DNA from 4 places in the Streptomyces sp. NPDC026673 genome. Region 1 is predicted to be linked to each of the others. Evidence: riboswitches for the same ligand, from Rfam matches in the RefSeq annotation. Region 1 holds a riboswitch; each other region holds the start of a gene.

Region 1 (4,710 bases):
GCGCGGCACCGCCCACCAGCGCCTGTCTGACGGGTGGCGTCACCGGCCACGCACCTGACAGCCCTGTCACCCGAATGGCCCAATATGAGGTGCCACCCACATGGGTGAAGATCAAGCTGGCTAGTGACCCAACCGAGGCAATGCGTGAAAGGGGAACCACATGCGCATTCGACGAATCCTCGCCGCCGTCATCGCCACGGTAGCCCTCGCCGGACTCGGCCTCACAGGCGCCGCCACCGCCACCGCCACCACCGCCGCCAGCCCCACACCGGGTGAGTGCCAGGACGGCGGCGGAACGGTCGATTGGGCGACCAACACCTGCAAGGGCGGTACGTACGACGGGCAGATGGTCGACTGAGCCCCCCCTGGGCGCCCCGCAGCCACGTGCTGCGGGGCGCTCCCGCGTGAGCGCAGCCGGAGAATCGCAGGGACCGTGCCGAGCCACCGTGCCCGCACCGGATGCGGGCCGGTGCCCGGCGCCGTCCTCGGGACGTGGAGGGGCGCTCGGTGATGACCGATGTCGACAGCTGCCGACAGCTCGGCAGCGGGTCAGGACGTTGGTCGATGAGACGGCCGCAGGTCACGGCCGCCGGCGGTCGGCTGCGGTTGTGCGGATCACGCGGCGTCGAGTTGAGCGGCCAGGAACACCGCTGCCACCGAAGGGCGGACTGCGTACGTTGCACCCGCGCTCCCCTCAGGAGCCTCCCACCAGTAGAACGGAAGCCGCCGCTCACTGTTGCTGTGTCCCTTGCTCATGCCGGACAGCACCCCTGCCACGCGCCGCGCCGGATCACTCTCGTTCGGCCCGCCCAGGACCTTGTCCACCAACTCGGTGCAGTGGATCCCCCGACCGGGATTGCGTAGCAGGTACTCGAACACCCGCCGGGCCTGCGGCGCGATTTCGGTCAAGAACGTCGCGGCGCGCTCCAAGTCCTCCGGACCCCACTCCGAGGCCTGGTAGTGCCCTGCTTCTCCAGCAGTGCCTGACCCATCGTGGATCAGTCTCGGTCAGATACGCCGTCATGCCCGCCCCCAACAATTCGCCCCAGCGTGTGTGTCGTTCGCACCGTACAGATCCGCCAGGACACCGCGTGTCGAATCCGTGGGGAAGTTCTATCGGCAAGCAGTTCAGCAGAGGAAGCGCACAGGTCAAGAGGAGGACGGGACGCCGCCATGGAGCGCCTTCCAGGCGCCGGCGCCGACGCAGCGGCTGACATGCATGGTCTCGTCCGCGTTGTCGTGGTGATCTGAGACGTGCGGCGGTCTCGAATGTGTGTGCGAATTATTTGAACGTTCAGAACACCTGCGTGCGATCCGGCTGTATCGACAGATGCGGCTCGACAGCTGTGGACGCGAAGATCCGCGAGGCCCATGCGGCTGCGCGCTCCCGAAGCCGTCCCACAGCGAGGGCCGCGACCTCTGGGCCGTCTCCGGGTCGTGAAAGATCGGCCGAGGTCGACAGGGGACGCCTGAGGGTGACGGGAGCCTCACCCATCTGACCTGGGCGGCCCCAAACGATCTGCGACACTGGACGCACCATGCCTGCACCCGGAGAACTCACATTCGTCGCCCCGCGCGGAGCCAAGAAGCCGCCGCGGCACCTTGCCGACCTCTCGCCCGAGGAGCGCCGGGAGGCGGTCGCGGAACTGGGGGAGAAGCCGTTCCGTGCGAAGCAGCTCTCGCAGCACTACTTCGCGCGCTACGCCGACGACCCCGCCGCGTGGACGGACATCCCGGCCGCGGCGCGCGGCAAGCTGGCGGAGGGGCTGCTGCCGGACCTGATGTCGGTCGTGCGGCACAGCAGCACCGACAACGACACGACGCGCAAGACGCTGTGGCGGCTGTTCGACGGGACTCTGGTCGAGTCGGTGCTGATGCGCTACCCGGACCGGGTGACGATGTGCATCAGCTCGCAGGCGGGCTGCGGCATGAACTGCCCGTTCTGCGCCACCGGCCAGGCCGGCCTGGACCGGAACCTGTCGACCGGGGAGATCGTGCACCAGATCGTGGCGGGCATGCGCTCGCTGCGGGACGGCGAGATCCCGGGCGGGCCCGCGCGGCTGTCCAACATCGTGTTCATGGGCATGGGCGAGCCGCTGGCCAACTACAAGCGGGTCGTCGGCGCCATCCGCCGGCTGACCGACCCGGAGCCCGACGGCCTGGGGCTGTCTCAGCGGGGCATCACGGTGTCGACGGTGGGCCTGGTCCCGGCGATGCTGCGCTTCGCGGACGAGGGCTTCAAGTGCCGGCTCGCGGTGTCGCTGCACGCGCCCGACGACGAGCTGCGCGACACTCTGGTGCCGGTGAACACCCGCTGGAAGGTGCGCGAGGTGCTGGACGCCGCGTGGCACTACGCGGACGTGTCCGGCCGCCGGGTCTCGATCGAGTACGCGCTGATCCGGGACATCAACGACCAGGCGTGGCGGGCCGACCTGCTGGGCCGGCTGCTCAAGGGGCGCCGCGTCCACGTCAACCTGATCCCGCTCAACCCGACCCCCGGCTCGAAGTGGACGGCCTCGCGGCCCGAGGACGAGCGGGCGTTCGTGGCGGCGCTGGAAGCGCACGGCGTGCCCGTGACCGTCCGGGACACCCGCGGTCAGGAGATCGACGGCGCCTGCGGTCAGCTGGCGGCTTCCGAGCGCTGATCCGCGCTTGCTATCGTGACGGTCGTTTGCGGCCGTTTGCCGTGACATCACACAAAAGAACATCCGACAGGGGAGCGCAGACAGCGCTGAGAGTGCGGCAGAGCCGCAGACCCTCGGACCTGATCCGGGTCATACCGGCGTAGGGAGTCACACATGAGCACCACCCGTCGGCGTGCGGCCGGCACCGTCCTCGTCGTCGCGCTCGGCGCGACCGCGCTCGCCGCCTGCGGCAGCGACGGCGGCGACACCGCCGAGGGCGGCAGCACCTCCAAGACCGTGACGCTGGTCAGCCACGACTCCTTCGCCGCGTCGAAGGGCGTGCTGAAGGAGTTCACGAAGCAGACCGGCTACACCGTCAAGGTGCTGCGCGGCGGCGACGCCGGCGCCGCGGTCAACCAGGCCGTGCTGTCCAAGGGCAACCCGCAGGGCGACGTCTTCTTCGGCGTCGACAACACGCTGCTGTCCCGCGCCCTCGACAACGACCTCTTCGAGCCGTACGAGGCCAAGGGCCTCGACAAGGTGCCCGCGGGGCTACAGCTCGACGCCGCGAAGCACCGCGTCACGCCCATCGACTTCGGCGACGTCTGCGTCAACTACGACCGGAAGTACTTCGCCGAGCACAAGCTCGCCGTGCCGGAGAGCTTCGACGACCTCGTCAAGCCCGAGTACAAGGACCTCCTGGTCACGGAGAACGCCGCCACCTCCTCCCCGGGCCTCGCCTTCCTCCTCGCCACCACAGCGAAGTACGGCGACGAGGGCTGGCAGGACTACTGGAAGAAGCTCAAGGCCAACGGCGTCCAGGTCGTCGACGGCTGGGAGCAGGCGTACTACGACACCTTCTCCGGCGCCGGGGGCGGCAAGGGCGACAAGCCGCTCGTCGTGTCCTACGCCTCCAGCCCGCCCGCCGAGGTGCTCGGCCTGAAGACGCAGCCCGCGCAGGGGCCGACGGGCGTCGCGACCGGCACCTGCTTCCGGCAGATCGAGTTCGCGGGCCTGCTCAAGGGCGCGAAGAACACCGAGGGCGGCAAGGCGCTGGTCGACTTCCTGCTGGGCCGCGCCTTCCAGGAGGACATGCCGCTGAACATGTTCGTCAACCCGGTCCGCGACGACGCGGAGCTGCCCGAGGTCTTCACCAAGTACGCGCCCGCCATCAGCGATCCGGCCACCGTCGCGCCGGAGAAGATCGCCGAGAACCGGGAGCAGTGGGTCAAGTCGTGGTCCTCGCTCGTGCTGAAGTAACGAAGACCGCCGGGGGGACGCGCGCGAAGGCGGCGGCCGTCCGGCCGCCGGCGGTGCGGCTGGGCCTGATGGCCGTGCCGGTCGCCTTCTTCGCGCTGTTCTTCGGCTATCCGGTCGCCGCCATCGTCACCCGCGGGCTCCGCGAGGGCGGACGGTGGCGGTTCGGCCGGTTCGCCGACGTCCTGGGCGAGCCCGACATCCTGCACGTGCTGTGGTTCACCTGCTGGCAGGCGGCCGCGTCCACCGCGCTCACCCTGGCGATCGCGCTGCCCGGCGCCTATGTCTTCGCCCGCTTCGACTTCCCCGGCAAGCAGGTGCTGCGCGCGGTGGTGACCGTGCCCTTCGTGCTGCCGACCGTCGTCGTCGGTTCGGCCTTCCTCGCGCTGCTCGGGCGCGGCGGGCTGCTGGACGAACTGTGGGGCGTGCGCCTGGACACCACGGTGTGGGCGATCCTCCTCGCCCACGTCTTCTTCAACTACGCCGTGGTCGTACGGACCGTGGGCGGGCTGTGGGCACAGCTCGACCCCCGGCAGGAGGAGGCCGCGCGGGTCCTCGGCGCGGGGCGGCTCGCGGCCTGGCGGAAGGTGACGCTGCCCGCCCTCGCCCCCGCGGTCGCCGCGGCCGCGCTGATGGTCTTCCTGTTCACCTTCACCTCCTTCGGCGTCGTCCAGATCCTCGGCGGGCCCACCTTCTCCACCCTGGAGGTGGAGATCTACCGCGAGACCGCCCAGTTGCTGGACCTGCCGACGGCGGCCGTGCTCACGATCGTGCAGTTCGCCGCCGTCGCGGCGATCCTCGCCGTGCACGCCGGGACCGTACGGCGCAG
Region 2 (4,710 bases), on a different contig from region 1:
CGCCGGCGCAGCCGCAGCGGGGTGTACACCGCCAGGGCCACGAGGAACGCCACGTAGTACGAGAGGTCCGCGCCGTGCAGGGCCTCCGCCACCGGGCCGACGTACAGGGTGGTGTCCATGAACGGCACGGCCGCTGCGAAGGCGGCCACGAACGCGACCACGGCGGGCAGCCCGGGCTGCGGCCGGCCGCTCTCGGCGGCGAGGTCGATCTCCGCGCCTGCCCGTGCGCGTGCCCGGGCCAGCCAGTCGACGATGACGATCGCCACGAAGCCGGGGATCCAGTAGCCGACGAACAGCAGCACGTTCTGGAAGCGGGCGGTGGTGTCGGCGGCGTGCATCCACAGTACGAGGGGGAAGCCGAGTACGGCGGCGAAGGCGGCCGCCGCCGGGCGCGGAACGCGCACACCGACGGTCTGCAGGGCCAGGGATCCGCTGTAGTCGTTCATGGCGTTGCTGCACAGGGCCGCGAGGGCCACGGCGAGCAGCCCGAACGCGCCCAGCGGCCCGCCGCCCAGCAGGTCCGCCACGCCGGCGGCGGTCTGGTCGGTCAGGACGGACGCGCCCCACAGCCCGAGGGCCTGGACGGCCACGAAGGACACCACCAGGCCCGCCAGGGTGTACCAGAACATGCGCGAGCGGGAGGTGGCCCGCGGCAGGTAGCGGCTGAAGTCGCTGGCGTACGGGGCCCAGGACAGGGACAGGCTCAGCGCGATGGTGCTGGTCAGGACGAACGCCCCACCCCGGTCGGCGCCATGGGCGGAGCCGGTGGCCGCGGGGTGGACGCCGTCGAGCAGCTTCCAGGCGATCAGGGCGAAGGCGACGGCGAGCACGAAGGTCATGACGATCTGGAGCCGGTGGATGGCCTCGTAGCCCAGGACGCCGAGAGCGCCCTGGCCGAGCATCATGAGCAGGACCCCGACCCAGAAGGGCAGGCCGCACAGCCGCGCCAGCGCGTCCCCGCCGAAGAGCCCGATCAGCGCGTCCCACGCGACCGAGGAGAGCCACTGCAGGAGGCCGGGCAGCGCGACGGCCCGGCCGAAGGCGAGACGGGCCAGCGGCAACTGCCCCGCACCGGTCCGGCTCCCCCAGGTGCCCAGGTAGGCGGTGGGTATCGCACCGATCACGGTGCCGAGCACCACGGCGGTGAGCGCGGTGGCGAAGTCCAGGCCGAGGACAATGCCGATGGTGCCGGTGAACACACCGGTCATGGTGAGGTTGGGGGCGAACCACACGGTGAACAGGCGCCCCGGGCCGCCGTAGCGGTTGCTCTCGGGGACCGGCCGTATGCCGTGCGCCTCGATCCGCAGATCGCCGGCGGCCGCCGGCATGCGCCCGTCGAAGACGGTCTGTCGGGTGTCGGCGGGCAGACCGCCGGAAACATGCGCCAATGGCATGGAGACATCCCTCCGCCAGTACGAACTGGTTCAGGTTCGACGGGTGTGATCTCAGCCCCTGATGGGGCACCCCGTGTCCGGTGCGAGGGACAGACTAACCCGACGGTGATGCCCGGCGTGTCGGGGGGCGGGGACGACAACGGCGAGGCCGCGCGGTCGACGCGGTCGACACGGTCATTTGTCGTGAATGTCTGACGGTGTGTCGGGCGCGGCCGTGATCGTCCGCGAGGGATCGTCCGCGAGGGATCGGCCGGGGACCGCGCTCGTCGTGCCGCGGCGGGCCCGGCCGCGATCCCTTCGGACGCCCTCGCGGACGACCGCCGCCCTGAACGGCCGTGCCGACATGCCGACGGCCCCTCCGGGTGAACGGGTGTCGTTCACCCGGAGGGGCCGGCCGCCGGTGGCGGTGCACCTCCCGGGGGTCGGCGGGATCCTTCCGCGGCCCCAGGGGGCGCGGCGGGTCCGCCGGTCACGCGGGCGCTACCCCCGAGGGATCCACATGGGGTTCGCCCACTCCGTCGACGGCGCCCAGAATCCGGCGCCGCCGGCCGAGCCCGCTCCGTTGCCTCCCCGGCTCAACAGGTCGGCCGCGGTGACGCGGTCACCGCCGTTGCCGCCGGCCGCGACCGGACGGTCGTCGCGGTCCGTGAGCTGGAATCCGACCGTGTAGGTCCGGGTGACCGAACCGTTGGCCGAGGTCACCTTGATGGTGCGGGTGGTGAACCGGTGCCCGTTCGACGAGAGGACCGGGCTGCCCTCGGTGACCTTCACCCGCGCGCCGGACTCGGCCGGTACGGCGGACAGGGCCGGGAGCTTCCTGTTCTTCGGCCAGTCGACGACGTACGTCGACACGGCCGGGTCGAACCCGTCGATCGCGACGCCTCCGACCTTGATCGCCTTGGCGTCGGCGACACTGGCCTTGGTGGCGTCCGCGTGGTTCGTCACCTTGACCGACCCGTCGGCGTCGACGACGACCTGCGCCGCCATCGCGGCCGCCAGGTTGATCCGCTCCCAGCTCTCCCCGCCGTCCGCGGTGAGGTCCAGCGGGGAGCCGGAGTCCGTCGCGGTCTGCTCGAGGATCTGGGTGCGCTGCGCGGTCGTCAGGTCCGGGAAGGCCGTGACCAGCAGGGCCGCCGCGTCGGACGGCGCCTTGAGGGCCTGCCCGGACTTCCCCACCTTGGAGAACCCGTAGTCCAGGCGCTGCGTGTACAGGTCGACGTGCTGCGCGGTGTTCAGACCGGCGTAGGAGTCGCCCTCGCAGGCCTCGAGCGTGTCGCCGTACCCCTCCTTCTCGCAGGCGGCGAGCAGTACGTTCTCCATCTCGGTGTGGGCCTGCGTCAGCAGCTTCGCGAAGTCGGGGTCCGCCCACCGGTGCGCGACCGTGGCCTGTGCGGCGATGCGGCCGCCCATGACGTCGAGCGGGTAGTGGAACCCGAGGACGATGCGGTTGTCCCCGTACTCCGAGGTGCGGGCGAGAATCGACGGTGCCAGCTCCGGCAGGAGCGTGGCGAGGATGGTCCCCGCCTCGTAGCCGCCGTAGGTGTGGCCGCTGGGGTACGAACCACTGGTGGTGAGGCTGCCGTAGGAGCCGTCCTGCGACTCGTAGACGGCGCCGCCGTCCCCGACGAACCCGAGCCGCACATACGGGCGCTGGTAGCCGAAGTGGTCCTTCGCCGCACCGCCCTTGTCGAGGCCCTGCGTGACGCGGGAGAACAGCGCGCCGGTCTTCGGCAGCCGGCCGCCGTTCAGCGCGTCCAGGTAGATCTGGCCGAGCCGGGAGCCCAGGCCGTCGGCCATCGTGACGGTGGAGCTGTTGGTCGCGTCGACCTCGGCGCGGTCCACCTCCTTCTGCGTCGCCGCGTTGTTGATGCGCACCGCGATCCGGTCGTTCTGAGCGGTGAGCGGGGTGCCGCCCGGCACCTTGGTGTTGGCGGCGAGGATGTCGGAGTCGAGGTCCTCGAAGCCGTTGAGCAGCCCGTAGAAGTAGTCGGTCCCGTCGCCGGTTCCCGGCCACTTGTCCGAGGCGTAGTTCGCCTTGAGCGTCTCGTCCGGGAAGGGGGACGGCTCGTACGCCGGGTCGGCGGCGGACGTGGAAGCCTCCGCCGAAGCGGTCACCGTGGTGGTCGCGGCGGCGTCCGAGGTTCCGGCCAGGGTCACCGCGGTGACGGTGGCCGTGTGGGCCTTGGCCTTGCCCGTGGTGGTGAGCAGCGCCGTGTCCGTGGTGGCGGGAACGTGCGCGGTGGTTCCGTCGCCGAGGGCCACGGTGTAGCCGATGACCGGGAATCCGCCGTCACCGGCCGCTCGCCAGGTCACACGGACCTGCTTGCCGTCGGTGGTCACTCCCGTGACGGCCGGCGTCTGCGGCTTGCCGCCGCCGATCACCACGGGTGCCGTGGCGGCGCTCTGGTGGGAGGTGCCGACGGCGTTCACGGCCTGGACGCGTGCCGTGTACGACCTGCCGGCCCGCAGCCAGGTGAACGTCGTGCTCCGGCTGTCCGGATCGTCGATCCTGATCCGGTGGCCGTCGCTGAGGGTGATCTTGTAGCCGGTGACCGATGAGCCGCCGGTGTCCTTGGGGGCGGACCAGGCGACGGTCAGGCTCGTGCCGGACGAGGTCGCCGACACGGCGTCGGGCGCGGCCGGCACCGTCTTGGGCTTCGTGGTGAGCGCGGACAGGGCATGGCGCAGGCCGTCGGACCGGGAGGCGAGCACCGCATCCGTCGACGTGCCGTCCGCGACCGCGGTCTTCGCCGCGGCGAGGGCCTCGGTGAACGCCTTCCACGACGCGTCCGTGTACCGGTCGTCCTCGAGGGCCGACGCGGTCTCGACCAGGTCCTCCAGCTTCAGCCTCGGCAGGGGGACCAGCTGGTTGGCGGCCAGGGTGAGGCCGCGCGTCTGCGTGTCGACCTCGAGCTGGGTCGGGTCCTCGGCGTCGACGAGGACGCGCGCGGCCGCGAGTTCGCGCAGGTACACACCGAAGTCGATCGCGCCGTAGCGCTGCGCGTCGCCCGAGAGCCCCGCGTACTGGTCGATCGCCTTCCGCAGGGCCGACTTGTCGGTGACGGCGGGCGTCTCGACGTGGTTGAAGGTGATCCGGCCCAGGTTCGCGACGTACGGGTGCGAGGAGTCCGGGTTCGTCGTCAGCCGCAGGTAGACGGTGTGCTGACCGGTGATCGCCTTGGGCAGCACCAGGCTCGTCGTCCCTCCGGACGACCACGCGCTGCCCGTGACCGGCAGCGGCACGGTCGCGTACGGCGTGCCGGGGTTGGCCGCGTCGAAGGAGTCCAGGTAGAGCTGGACGGCGGAGCCGGTGCCG
Region 3 (4,710 bases), on a different contig from region 1:
CGTACACATCGGTGCGCGCGTCCGTCGTGCCGCTCTCGATCTGCTCCGGCGCCATGTAGGAGACCGTGCCGAGGACGCCGCTGGTGGAGGTGGTGTGCGTGTCCGCCGTCCTGACCAGGCCGAAGTCCGCCACCTTCACGCGGCCGTCGTCCCCTATGAGGACGTTCTCCGGCTTCATGTCCCGGTGCACCAGCCCGGCGCGGTGGGCGGCGCCCAGCGCGGCCAGCACCGGTTCCAGGATGTCCAGCGCGGCGCGGGGCGGCAGGGCGCCACGGTCGCGCAGTACGTCGCGCAGGGTGCAGCCCGCGACGTACTCCATGGCGAGATAGACGTAGGTACCGTCCGTGCCCTGGTCGTAGACCTGCACCACATTGGGGTGGTCGAGACGCGCCACGGACTGCGCCTCGCGGATGAAGCGCTCCACGAAGCCGTACTCGGCGGCCAGCGCGGGGTGCATGACCTTCAGGGCCACCACGCGGTTCAGGCGGGTGTCCCGCGCCCGGTACACCGTCGCCATGCCGCCGACCGCGATCCGGGACTCCACCCGGTATCGGCCGTCGAGCGTCTGCCCGACGAGCGGGTCCTGAAGCGTCGTATCCACGAAGGTGGAGTTTACGGTCCGACATGACCCTTCTGGGCTAACGCGCCCACGTTGTACCCCACCCGTGCCGTACCGCAACCGGCCCGTGACCCGGCCCGCGACCCGGTGCGGGAGCGGGTCGGCGCTCGGTTCAGGCGGGGCCGAAGGCGGGACGTTCCGGGTCGAAAGTGGCGAGACCCACAGTGGGGGAGGACGCGGCGGCGTAGTGCCGCCGGGGGATCCGCCCCGCCCGGTACGCCAGGCGCCCGGCCGCCACCGCGTGCCGCATGGCCTCCGCCATGAGCACCGGCTCCTGCGCCCGCGTCACCGCGGAGGCCAGCATGACCGCCGCGCACCCCAGCTCCATCGCCAGGGCCGCGTCCGACGCCGTACCCGCGCCCGCGTCCAGGATCACCGGCACCGTCGCCCGTTCGACGATCAGCTCGAAGTTGTGCGGGTTCCGGATGCCGAGCCCCGACCCGATGGGCGAGCCGAGCGGCATGATCGCCGCGCACCCCGCGTCCTCGAGCTTCCGGGCGACCACCGGGTCGTCATTGGTGTACGGCAGCACCGTGAAGCCGTCGTCCACCAGCGTCTCCGCCGCGTCCAGCAGCTCCACGGGATCCGGCAGCAAGGTGCGCTCGTCGGCGATCACCTCCAGCTTCACCCAGTCCGTGCCGAGCGCCTCCCGCGCCAGGCGGGCGGTGAGGACGGCCTCGCCGGCGGTGTGGCACCCGGCGGTGTTCGGCAGGACGCGGATGCCGTGCCGGGCGAGCACGGACAGCACGGAGCCCTTGACGGTGGGATCCAGCCGCCGCATGGCGACCGTGGTCAGCTCGGTGCCGGAGGCGAGCAGCGCCTGCTCCATGATCTCCAGGCTGGGCGCACCGCCCGTGCCCATGATCAGGCGCGAGTCGAAGGCGGTGCCGTCGATGATCAGCGGGTCGTCGGCCATGGTGGTCAGCCTCCCTGGACTGCGGTGAGGACCTCGACGCGGTCGCCGTCGCGGAGCGGGGTCGCGGGCCACTGGGCGCGCGGGACGACGGTCTCGTTGAGCGCGGCCGCCACACCGGACGGGGCGGCGGTCAGGGTCGCGACGAGGCGGTCGAGGGTGACGCCCTCGGCGACCTCCCGGGCCTCGCCGTTGACGGAGACGGACAGGAGGAGGGGGGCGGTCATGCGTACTGCTCCTGGGGCGTGAAGCGGTCGGGGGAGAAGGGCCGGGCCGGCGCGGGAGCGTCCGCCCCGGTGAGGATCTCGGCCATCACGTCGCCGGTCAGCGGCGTGAGCAGCACGCCGTTGCGGTGGTGCCCGGTGGCGATCACCAGGCCGTCCAGCGCGCCGCGGCCCAGCAGCGGGGCGTTGTCGGGTGTGCCGGGACGCAGCCCGGCCTGTGTCTCGGCCAGCGGCAGTTCGGTGATGCCGGGCAGCAATTCGTGGGCGTCGCGGAGCAGTTCGTAGACCCCGCCGGCGGTGACCGTGGTGTCCCAGCCCATCTCCTCGCTGGTGGCCCCGACGACCAGTTCCCCGTTCTCGCGCGGGACGAGGTAGACGTGCCCGCCGCGCACCACGGCCCGTACCGTCCGGGACAGGAACGGCGCGTACGCCGGCGGCACCCGCAGCCGCAGCACCTGTCCCTTCACCGGCCGCACGGGCGGGAGCGCGTGCTCGGGCAGCCCGCCGATCCGCCCGCTGAGACTGCCGGCGGCCAGCACCACCTGCCCGGCGGCGAGCCGTGTGCCGTCCTCGAGGACGACTCCGTGCGCGCGGTCCCCGGCGACGTCCACGCGCTCCACCCGGGACCGCCGGAACGTCACCCCGGACAGCTCGCAGGCGCGCAGCAGCGCCGCGGCCAGGCGTCGCGGGTCGACCTGGTGGTCGCCGTCCACCCGCAGCCCGCCGCGCACGCCGGGGGCGAGCATCGGCTCCAGGCGCCGGCACTCGCGACCGCTGATCCACTCCGACCGCAGGCCCAAGGAGTCCTGGAACGCGTGGAGTTCGCGCAGCTGCGCGCGGTCGTCGGCGTCCAGGGCGACGGCGAGGGTGCCGCAGGTGCGGTAGCCGAGGCCGAGTCCCGTGGCCTCCTCCAGCTCCGCCACGAAGGACGGGTAGCGGCGCGCCGCGGCGAGGTTGAGCTCCAGCAGCGCCTGCTCGCCGTACTGCACCTCCGTGACCGGGGCCAGCATTCCCGCGGCCACCCGGGCGGCGCCGCCGCCCGGTTCGGGGTCCGCCACCACCGTCCGCAGGCCGCGTCCGGCGGCCCGCCACGCGGTGACCAGCCCGATGATCCCGCCGCCGATCACGACGACGTCATGACGGTGCATGATGTTCCCGCTCCTCCCTTCGCCGGCATGACCCGGATCAGGTTCGTACGGTCGGCGGCCGCCCAGCCGCCCTCTCAGCCCGGTGCGCCGGGCTCCCGCGAGTGCTCTCCGGCCACCTTAGTACGCACCATCCGCAGCGAGTAGGGCACTGGTACGCCCGGACGGCGCCCCCGCGGCGTTACGGTGATCGCGTGACCAGCAGCAGCGAGCAGCGCGTCGTCGTCGTCGGGGCCGGAATGGCCGGAGTCCAGACCGCCGTGTCCCTGCGCGAGCAGGGCTGGGGCGGGACGATCACGCTGCTCGGCGCGGAACGGCATCCCCCGTACGACCGGCCACCGCTGTCGAAGGGCGTGCTCTTCGGCGCCGACGAGGGTCCGCTGCTGGATGTCGACTTCGCCGGCATCGGGGTCGAGCTGCTGCTCGGACGCCATGCGAGCGCTCTGCGGCCCGGCGAGCGGCAGGTCCTGACCGACGGCGGCCCGGTCGGGTACGACAAGCTCGTCCTCGCCAGCGGCGCCGAGCCGGTCATGCTCCCCGGCAGCGAGGGCACGCCCGGTGTGCACGTGCTGCGCACCCTGGACGACGCCACCGCGCTGCGGCCCGTGCTGGAGGGCCGGCACCGGGTCGTGGTGGTCGGCGCGGGCTGGATCGGTGCCGAGTTCGCGACCGCCGCCCGCCTCGCCGGGTGCGAGGTGACCGTCGTGGAGGCGGCCGACCGCCCGCTCGCCGGGATTTTGCCGCCGCGGATCGCCGAACGCATGCGCGGCTGGTACGCGGAGGCGGGCGTCGACCTGCGCACCGGCGCGGTCGTCTCCTCCGTCGAGCGGGGGGCGGTGCGCCTCGCGGACGGCAGCGTCCTCGCCGCCGAGGCGGTCGTCGTCGGGATCGGCGCCCGGCCCGCGACCGGGTGGCTGGCCGGTTCGGGCGTCGACCTCGGGCCGGACCGCGCGGTCCTCGCCGACGACCGGCTGCGCACCTCGGTGACGGACGTGTACGCCGTGGGGGACTGCGCGTCCTTCCCGTCGGCGCGGTACGGGGAGCGGCTGCTGATCCACCACTGGGACAACGCGGTGCAGGGGCCCCGTACCGCCGCCGCGAACATCCTGGGCGGTGACGAGGTGTACGACCCCGTTCCCTACTTCTGGTCGGAGCAGTTCGGCCGTTTCGTGCAGTACGCGGGGTACCACGTGGACTCCGACGACATGCTGCTGCGCGGCGACCCGGACGGGCCCGCCTGGTCGGTGCTGTGGCTTCGGGACGGGCGGCTGGTCGCGCTCTTCGCCGTGGGACGGCCCCGCGACCTGGCCCAGGCCCGCAAACTGGTCGCCCGCGGCGTCCGCCTCGACGAGGCGCTGGCCGCCGACCCCGCGGTCCAACTGCGGGCCGCGGTCGTCTGAGCCACCGGTCGGCTCCCGGCTCCCGGCTCCCGGATTCCGCTCCCGGCTCCCGGATTCCGGCTCCCGACGGGCCGCGAGCGGGTCCGGAGCGGGTCCCGCGGGGGTTGCCGGCGCGTAGCGGACCCGTCAGGACGGAGCAATGCGTGGCGCGAGCGGTTCCAAGGTGTCGGTCCGGGATGGCACGCTTGTCCTGTGACCGAGATCGACGCAAAGATTGACTCCCTCATTCCTTCCTGGCTGAACGTCCCCGAGATCGCCGAGCGCCTCGACGTGGAGGTGACCCGGGTCCGCCAGCTCATCAAGGAGGGCCAGCTCATCGCCGTGCGCCGCGGTGAGAACCGGGTGCTGATGGTCCCCGCCGACTTCATCGGCGAGGGGAAGATCGTGAAGGGCCTCGCAGGCACGCTCA
Region 4 (4,710 bases), on a different contig from region 1:
CCGTGACGATGCGGAATCCCATCCCCTCGCCCACACCGTCCGTACGGTGCTTGGAGCCGGAGATGACCAGTGCCTCGTTGGGCTCGGCGACCCGCCACATGAGTCTGAACAGGCCGACCAGAATGATGACCGCGACGAGCGCCCCGCCCGCCGCAACGCCGATCAGCATCGGCATACGCCCCCTTACGATTGGCCCCGATCGGGGCCGCGTACGGGAGTGTGCGCCCGTGGGTGACGGACCGGTAGATCCTGGCGGATCCTTGCCGGTTTCTTGACGTGGAGCGGACCGCTCCGCTCAGCCGTACGCGGGGGCCACGTACACGGTGCGCGGCGGCAGATGCTCCACGACCACCACGACCGTGCCCTTCTCGATGCGCTCCCCGGCGGTCGCCGGATACGCGAGGAACGCCTCCGCGCCGCCCCGCACCTGCACGATCACCTCGCCGACCAGCCCCGGCCCGACCGTCCCGGTCACCCGGCCCTGCAGTCCGACCACGTTCCCGCCCCCTCCCGGGTCACTTGGCGCGGCGCCGGTGCCCGCGTCCGGTGCCCCCGGGAACAGTGTCGCCGCCGCCGCGGTCCGCCGACACCACCAGGACGGCGAGCGCCGTCGTCAACGGCACCGCCACCACCAGCCCGATGCTGCCCACCAGGGTCCGCACGATCTCCTCGGCCACCAGTTCGCTGCCCGCCACCGCGAGCACACCGCGCTGCGCGATGGAGAAGAGCAGCAGCAGCGGCAGCGCCGCGCCCGCGTAGGCCAGCACCAGGGTGTTGACGACAGAGGCGATGTGGTCGCGCCCGATGCGCATCGCCGCCGAGTACAGCCGGCGCCGGCTCGCGCCCGGGTCCGCCTCCCGCAGCTCCCACACCGCCGAGGTCTGGGTCACCGTCACGTCGTCCAGCACGCCCAGCGAACCGATGATGATGCCGGCCAGCAGCAGACCGCGGATCTCGATGTCCGGGTAGAGGGCGTGGATCAGCCCAGTCTCGTCCGAGGTGTTGCCGCTGAGCACCGCCCAGTCGATGAAGACCGAGCCCAGGACGCCGATCAGCAGCAGCGAGCACAGGGTGCCCAGGACCGCCACCGAGGTACGGGCGTTGAGGCCGTGGCACATGTAGAGCGCGATCAGCATGATGGCGCTGCCGCCGATCACCGCCACCAGCAGCGGATTGCTGCCGTGCAGGATCGCCGGGAGGATGAACAGCGTCAGCACCGCGAAGCTGATGACCAGCGCGACCAGCGCCAGGACCCCGCGCAGCCGGCCGACCAGGACCACCACGGCCGCGAAGATGCCGGCCAGCAGCCACAGCGGGAACGCCCGGTCGACGTCGGTCACCGAGTACTGCAGTTCGCGCGGCGCCTGCGGCGCGTACGCCAGCAGCACCTTCTGGTTCTGCGTGTAGTGCCTTGTCTGGGTGGGCTGCACGATCTCCGTGAAGGTGCGCCCGCGGTCCTTGCCCGAGGTGACCTCGATCGTCGCGCGCTGGCAGATCGCCGGCCCGGACGACGGAGCCGCCGACGGGCCCGGGGAGGGGGCGGTCTCGGTGCCGGGCGCGGCGCCGGGTTCGGCGTTCACGTCCGAGCACTTGACGTCCTCGGTCTTCACCACCCGTCCGGACTGCGTCTGCTGGTCGAAGCCGACCCCGGTGCGGTCGTGCGCCGGCACACCGCCGGGCCAGAGCACCACGAGGCCGGCCACGACCGCCGCGACGAAGGGGACCAGGATCGCGGTGATGACCTTCCGCAGATGCCTGGAGACCGGAGGTACCGGGCCGTGGCCGTGGCCATGGGCGTGTGCGTGCGAGTGAGCGGAGTCCACGACCCGATCATCGCAACACCCCCTGGTGCGCGTCAGCGAGGACCCGCTAGCGTTGAGGCACCTTTGCAAACGCGGGAGCTCGGAGCACCGGGCTGAGAGGGCGCTGACCGGCCGAGGGCCACCAGCTGCGCCGACCGCTGAACCTGTTACCGGGTAATGCCGGCGTAGGGAGTGGGTCTCATGACCATGCAGGATGCACACGCGCGCGAAATCGGCTGGCACAAGGGCTATGTGACCGGGTCCCGCCCGGACATCAAGGTCCCCGTCCGCCGGGTGCACCTGACCAACGGCCGGGACGTGACGCTGTACGACACGTCCGGCCCGTACACCGATCCGACCGTCACCACCGACGTCCGCCGCGGCCTCCCGCCGCTGCGGGAGAACTGGATCGTCGCCCGCGGCGACACCGAGGAGTACCCCGGCCGCCCCGTCCGCCCCGAGGACGACGGGGTCAAACACACCTCACCGCGCGGCGGTCTGCGCAATCTGGACGCCGTCTTCCCCGGCCGTCCCCGCCTCCCGCGGCGCGGCGGGCCCGGGCGGCCGGTGACCCAACTGGCGTACGCGCGCCGGGGCGAGATCACCCCGGAGATGGAGTACGTCGCGATCCGCGAGAACGTCTCCCCCGAGGTCGTCCGCCAGGAGATCGCGGCGGGACGCGCCGTCCTGCCGGCGAACGTCAACCACCCGGAGACCGAGCCGATGATCATCGGCAAGCGGTTCCTGGTGAAGGTGAACGCCAACATCGGCAACTCGGCCGTCACCTCCTCCATCGAGGAGGAGGTGGAGAAGATGACCTGGGCCACCCGCTGGGGGGCCGACACGGTCATGGACCTCTCCACCGGCCGCAACATCCACACCACCCGTGAGTGGGTGCTGCGCAACTCCCCCGTCCCCATCGGCACCGTCCCCCTCTACCAGGCGCTGGAGAAGGTCGACGGCAAGGCCGAGGAGCTGACCTGGGAGATCTACCGGGACACCGTCGTCGAACAGGCAGAGCAGGGCGTCGACTACATGACCGTCCACGCCGGCGTGCTGCTGCGGTACGTCCCGCTGACCGCCCGCCGCAAGACGGGCATCGTCTCCCGCGGCGGCTCGATCATGGCGGCCTGGTGCCTCGCGCACCACAAGGAGAGCTTCCTCTACGAGAACTTCGAGGAGCTCTGCGAGCTCCTGGCCGCCTACGACGTCACGTACTCCCTGGGCGACGGGCTGCGCCCGGGGTCCATCGCGGACGCCAACGACGAGGCCCAGTTCGCGGAGCTGCGCACGCTCGGTGAGCTCAACACCATCGCCAAGCGGCACGGTGTGCAGACCATGATCGAGGGGCCGGGGCACGTCCCCATGCACAAGATCAAGGAGAACATCGACCTCCAGCAGGAGATCTGCGAGGAGGCGCCGTTCTACACCCTCGGCCCGCTCACCACCGACATCGCGCCCGCCTACGACCACATCACCTCCGGCATCGGCGCCGCGATGATCGCCTGGTGGGGTACGGCCATGCTCTGCTACGTCACCCCCAAGGAGCACCTGGGCCTGCCGGACCGCGACGACGTGAAGACCGGCGTCATCACCTACAAGATCGCCGCCCACGCCGCCGACCTGGCCAAGGGCCACCCCGGCGCCCAGGAGTGGGACGACGCGCTGTCCGACGCCCGCTTCGAGTTCCGCTGGGAGGACCAGTTCAACCTGGCCCTCGACCCGGACACGGCCAGGGAGTTCCACGACGAGACCCTGCCGGCGGAGCCGGCCAAGACCGCGCACTTCTGCTCCATGTGCGGGCCGAAATTCTGCTCGATGAAGATCTCCCAGGACATCCGCCGCCGCCACGGCGACACGGCCGAGGAGATCGAGGCCGGCATGGCGGAGAAGTCCCGCGAGTTCGCGGCCTCGGGCAACCGGGTCTATCTGCCGATCGCGGACTGACCCGCCGGGCACCAACGGCGTCCGTACCGGGCGGGCCCGCGACCCCTGGGGCGTCGCGGGTCCGCCCCCTCCGCGGGGAGGAGCGGCGGCGGGGCGAACGCCGACCGCCTCGGCGCTACTCCCGGCCGCCGTCCGGGCCGAGGTACAAACGGGCCAGACGGGGCAGCCGGCGGTGCATCTCCGCGTCGTCGTCGAAGTCGAAGTCCTCGCCCATGTCCGGTTCCGCCTCGGCCTCGGCGCCGGCGGGGCGGTACGCGGCCCAGGCGGTGTAGAAGGCGTCCTGGTCGCCGGTGAGCCGTTCGAAGGCGTCGGCGGCCGCGTAGTTGACCTCCTCGTAGAACAGGGCGTCGTCACGGTGGGCCCGTGCGGCCTCGACCACGGCGGGATGCCCGGCCAGGCTGTCCGGCTCGGCGGCGACGCGTTCGTACCACGCGCGGCCGAGGGCGATCATCCCCGCCCGGAAGTCCATGAAGCCGTCGTCGGAACAGCCGCCGCCTATCAGGTAAGCGGCGGCCCAGACGTCCCAGCGGTACAGGGCGTCGTGCAGCTCGTCGAAACGTTCCGCGTACTCCAGGATCTCCTGCGCCGGGCGTTGGGTGAGCGCCTTCGCCAGCACCACGTCGAAGGGCTCACCGCCGGCCGCCGCGGTGGAGCGGGCGGATTCGATCAGCTGCCAGAACCGGTCGGTGTCCATGCCCGCACTGTGGCACGGGGGTACGACAACGCCCCCGGGTCCGCCGTGTCAGTCCGGCGCGTGGTCCGGGCCGCCGTAGTCGGGGCTGGAGAAGTCCGGGCTGGAGAAGTCGGGGCTGGTGAAGCGGTGTCCGGGCTCGGGAGAGGATTCCGGGCCCGGGCTGCTGAAGTCGGGGCGGGAGTAACCGAGCCGCGGCATGCGGGAGTCGCGGCCCGTGGTCGGGGAGGGTGCGGTCGGGGCGGCGTCGGCGGCCTTGGCGAGGGCCTC

The links. Region 1 has a riboswitch for thiamine pyrophosphate ahead of AB0F62_RS06735 (thiamine ABC transporter substrate-binding protein). Riboswitches for the same ligand answer to the same signal wherever they lie in the genome.
Region 2: linked by a shared signal. The riboswitch ahead of AB0F62_RS04260 (cytosine permease) and the one ahead of AB0F62_RS06735 (thiamine ABC transporter substrate-binding protein) in region 1 are both predicted to bind thiamine pyrophosphate.
Region 3: linked by a shared signal. The riboswitch ahead of thiO (glycine oxidase ThiO) and the one ahead of AB0F62_RS06735 (thiamine ABC transporter substrate-binding protein) in region 1 are both predicted to bind thiamine pyrophosphate.
Region 4: linked by a shared signal. The riboswitch ahead of thiC (phosphomethylpyrimidine synthase ThiC) and the one ahead of AB0F62_RS06735 (thiamine ABC transporter substrate-binding protein) in region 1 are both predicted to bind thiamine pyrophosphate.

The regions. Positions count from the first base shown of each region.
Region 1 covers NZ_JBEZXR010000005.1:221,134-225,843, forward strand. The annotation lists gene AB0F62_RS06720 (hypothetical protein) at 161-358, shown strand; gene AB0F62_RS06725 (DUF6416 domain-containing protein) at 616-930, opposite strand; gene rlmN (23S rRNA (adenine(2503)-C(2))-methyltransferase RlmN) at 1,539-2,645, shown strand; TPP riboswitch at 2,704-2,808, shown strand; gene AB0F62_RS06735 (thiamine ABC transporter substrate-binding protein) at 2,799-3,884, shown strand; gene AB0F62_RS06740 (iron ABC transporter permease) at 3,953-4,710, shown strand, end outside.
Region 2 covers NZ_JBEZXR010000003.1:265,893-270,602, forward strand. The annotation lists gene AB0F62_RS04260 (cytosine permease) at 1-1,394, opposite strand, end outside; TPP riboswitch at 1,385-1,478, opposite strand; gene AB0F62_RS04265 (glycoside hydrolase domain-containing protein) at 1,875-4,710, opposite strand, start outside.
Region 3 covers NZ_JBEZXR010000033.1:77,068-81,777, forward strand. The annotation lists gene pknB (Stk1 family PASTA domain-containing Ser/Thr kinase) at 1-601, opposite strand, end outside; gene AB0F62_RS22685 (thiazole synthase) at 732-1,535, opposite strand; gene thiS (sulfur carrier protein ThiS) at 1,541-1,759, opposite strand; gene thiO (glycine oxidase ThiO) at 1,756-2,904, opposite strand; TPP riboswitch at 2,901-3,013, opposite strand; gene AB0F62_RS22700 (FAD-dependent oxidoreductase) at 3,141-4,301, shown strand; gene AB0F62_RS22705 (Rv2175c family DNA-binding protein) at 4,494-4,710, shown strand, end outside.
Region 4 covers NZ_JBEZXR010000002.1:104,505-109,214, forward strand. The annotation lists gene AB0F62_RS02015 (SPFH domain-containing protein) at 1-175, opposite strand, end outside; gene AB0F62_RS02020 (hypothetical protein) at 296-496, opposite strand; gene AB0F62_RS02025 (YibE/F family protein) at 516-1,823, opposite strand; TPP riboswitch at 1,885-2,011, shown strand; gene thiC (phosphomethylpyrimidine synthase ThiC) at 2,004-3,749, shown strand; gene AB0F62_RS02035 (DUF4240 domain-containing protein) at 3,865-4,443, opposite strand; gene AB0F62_RS02040 (hypothetical protein) at 4,492-4,710, opposite strand, start outside.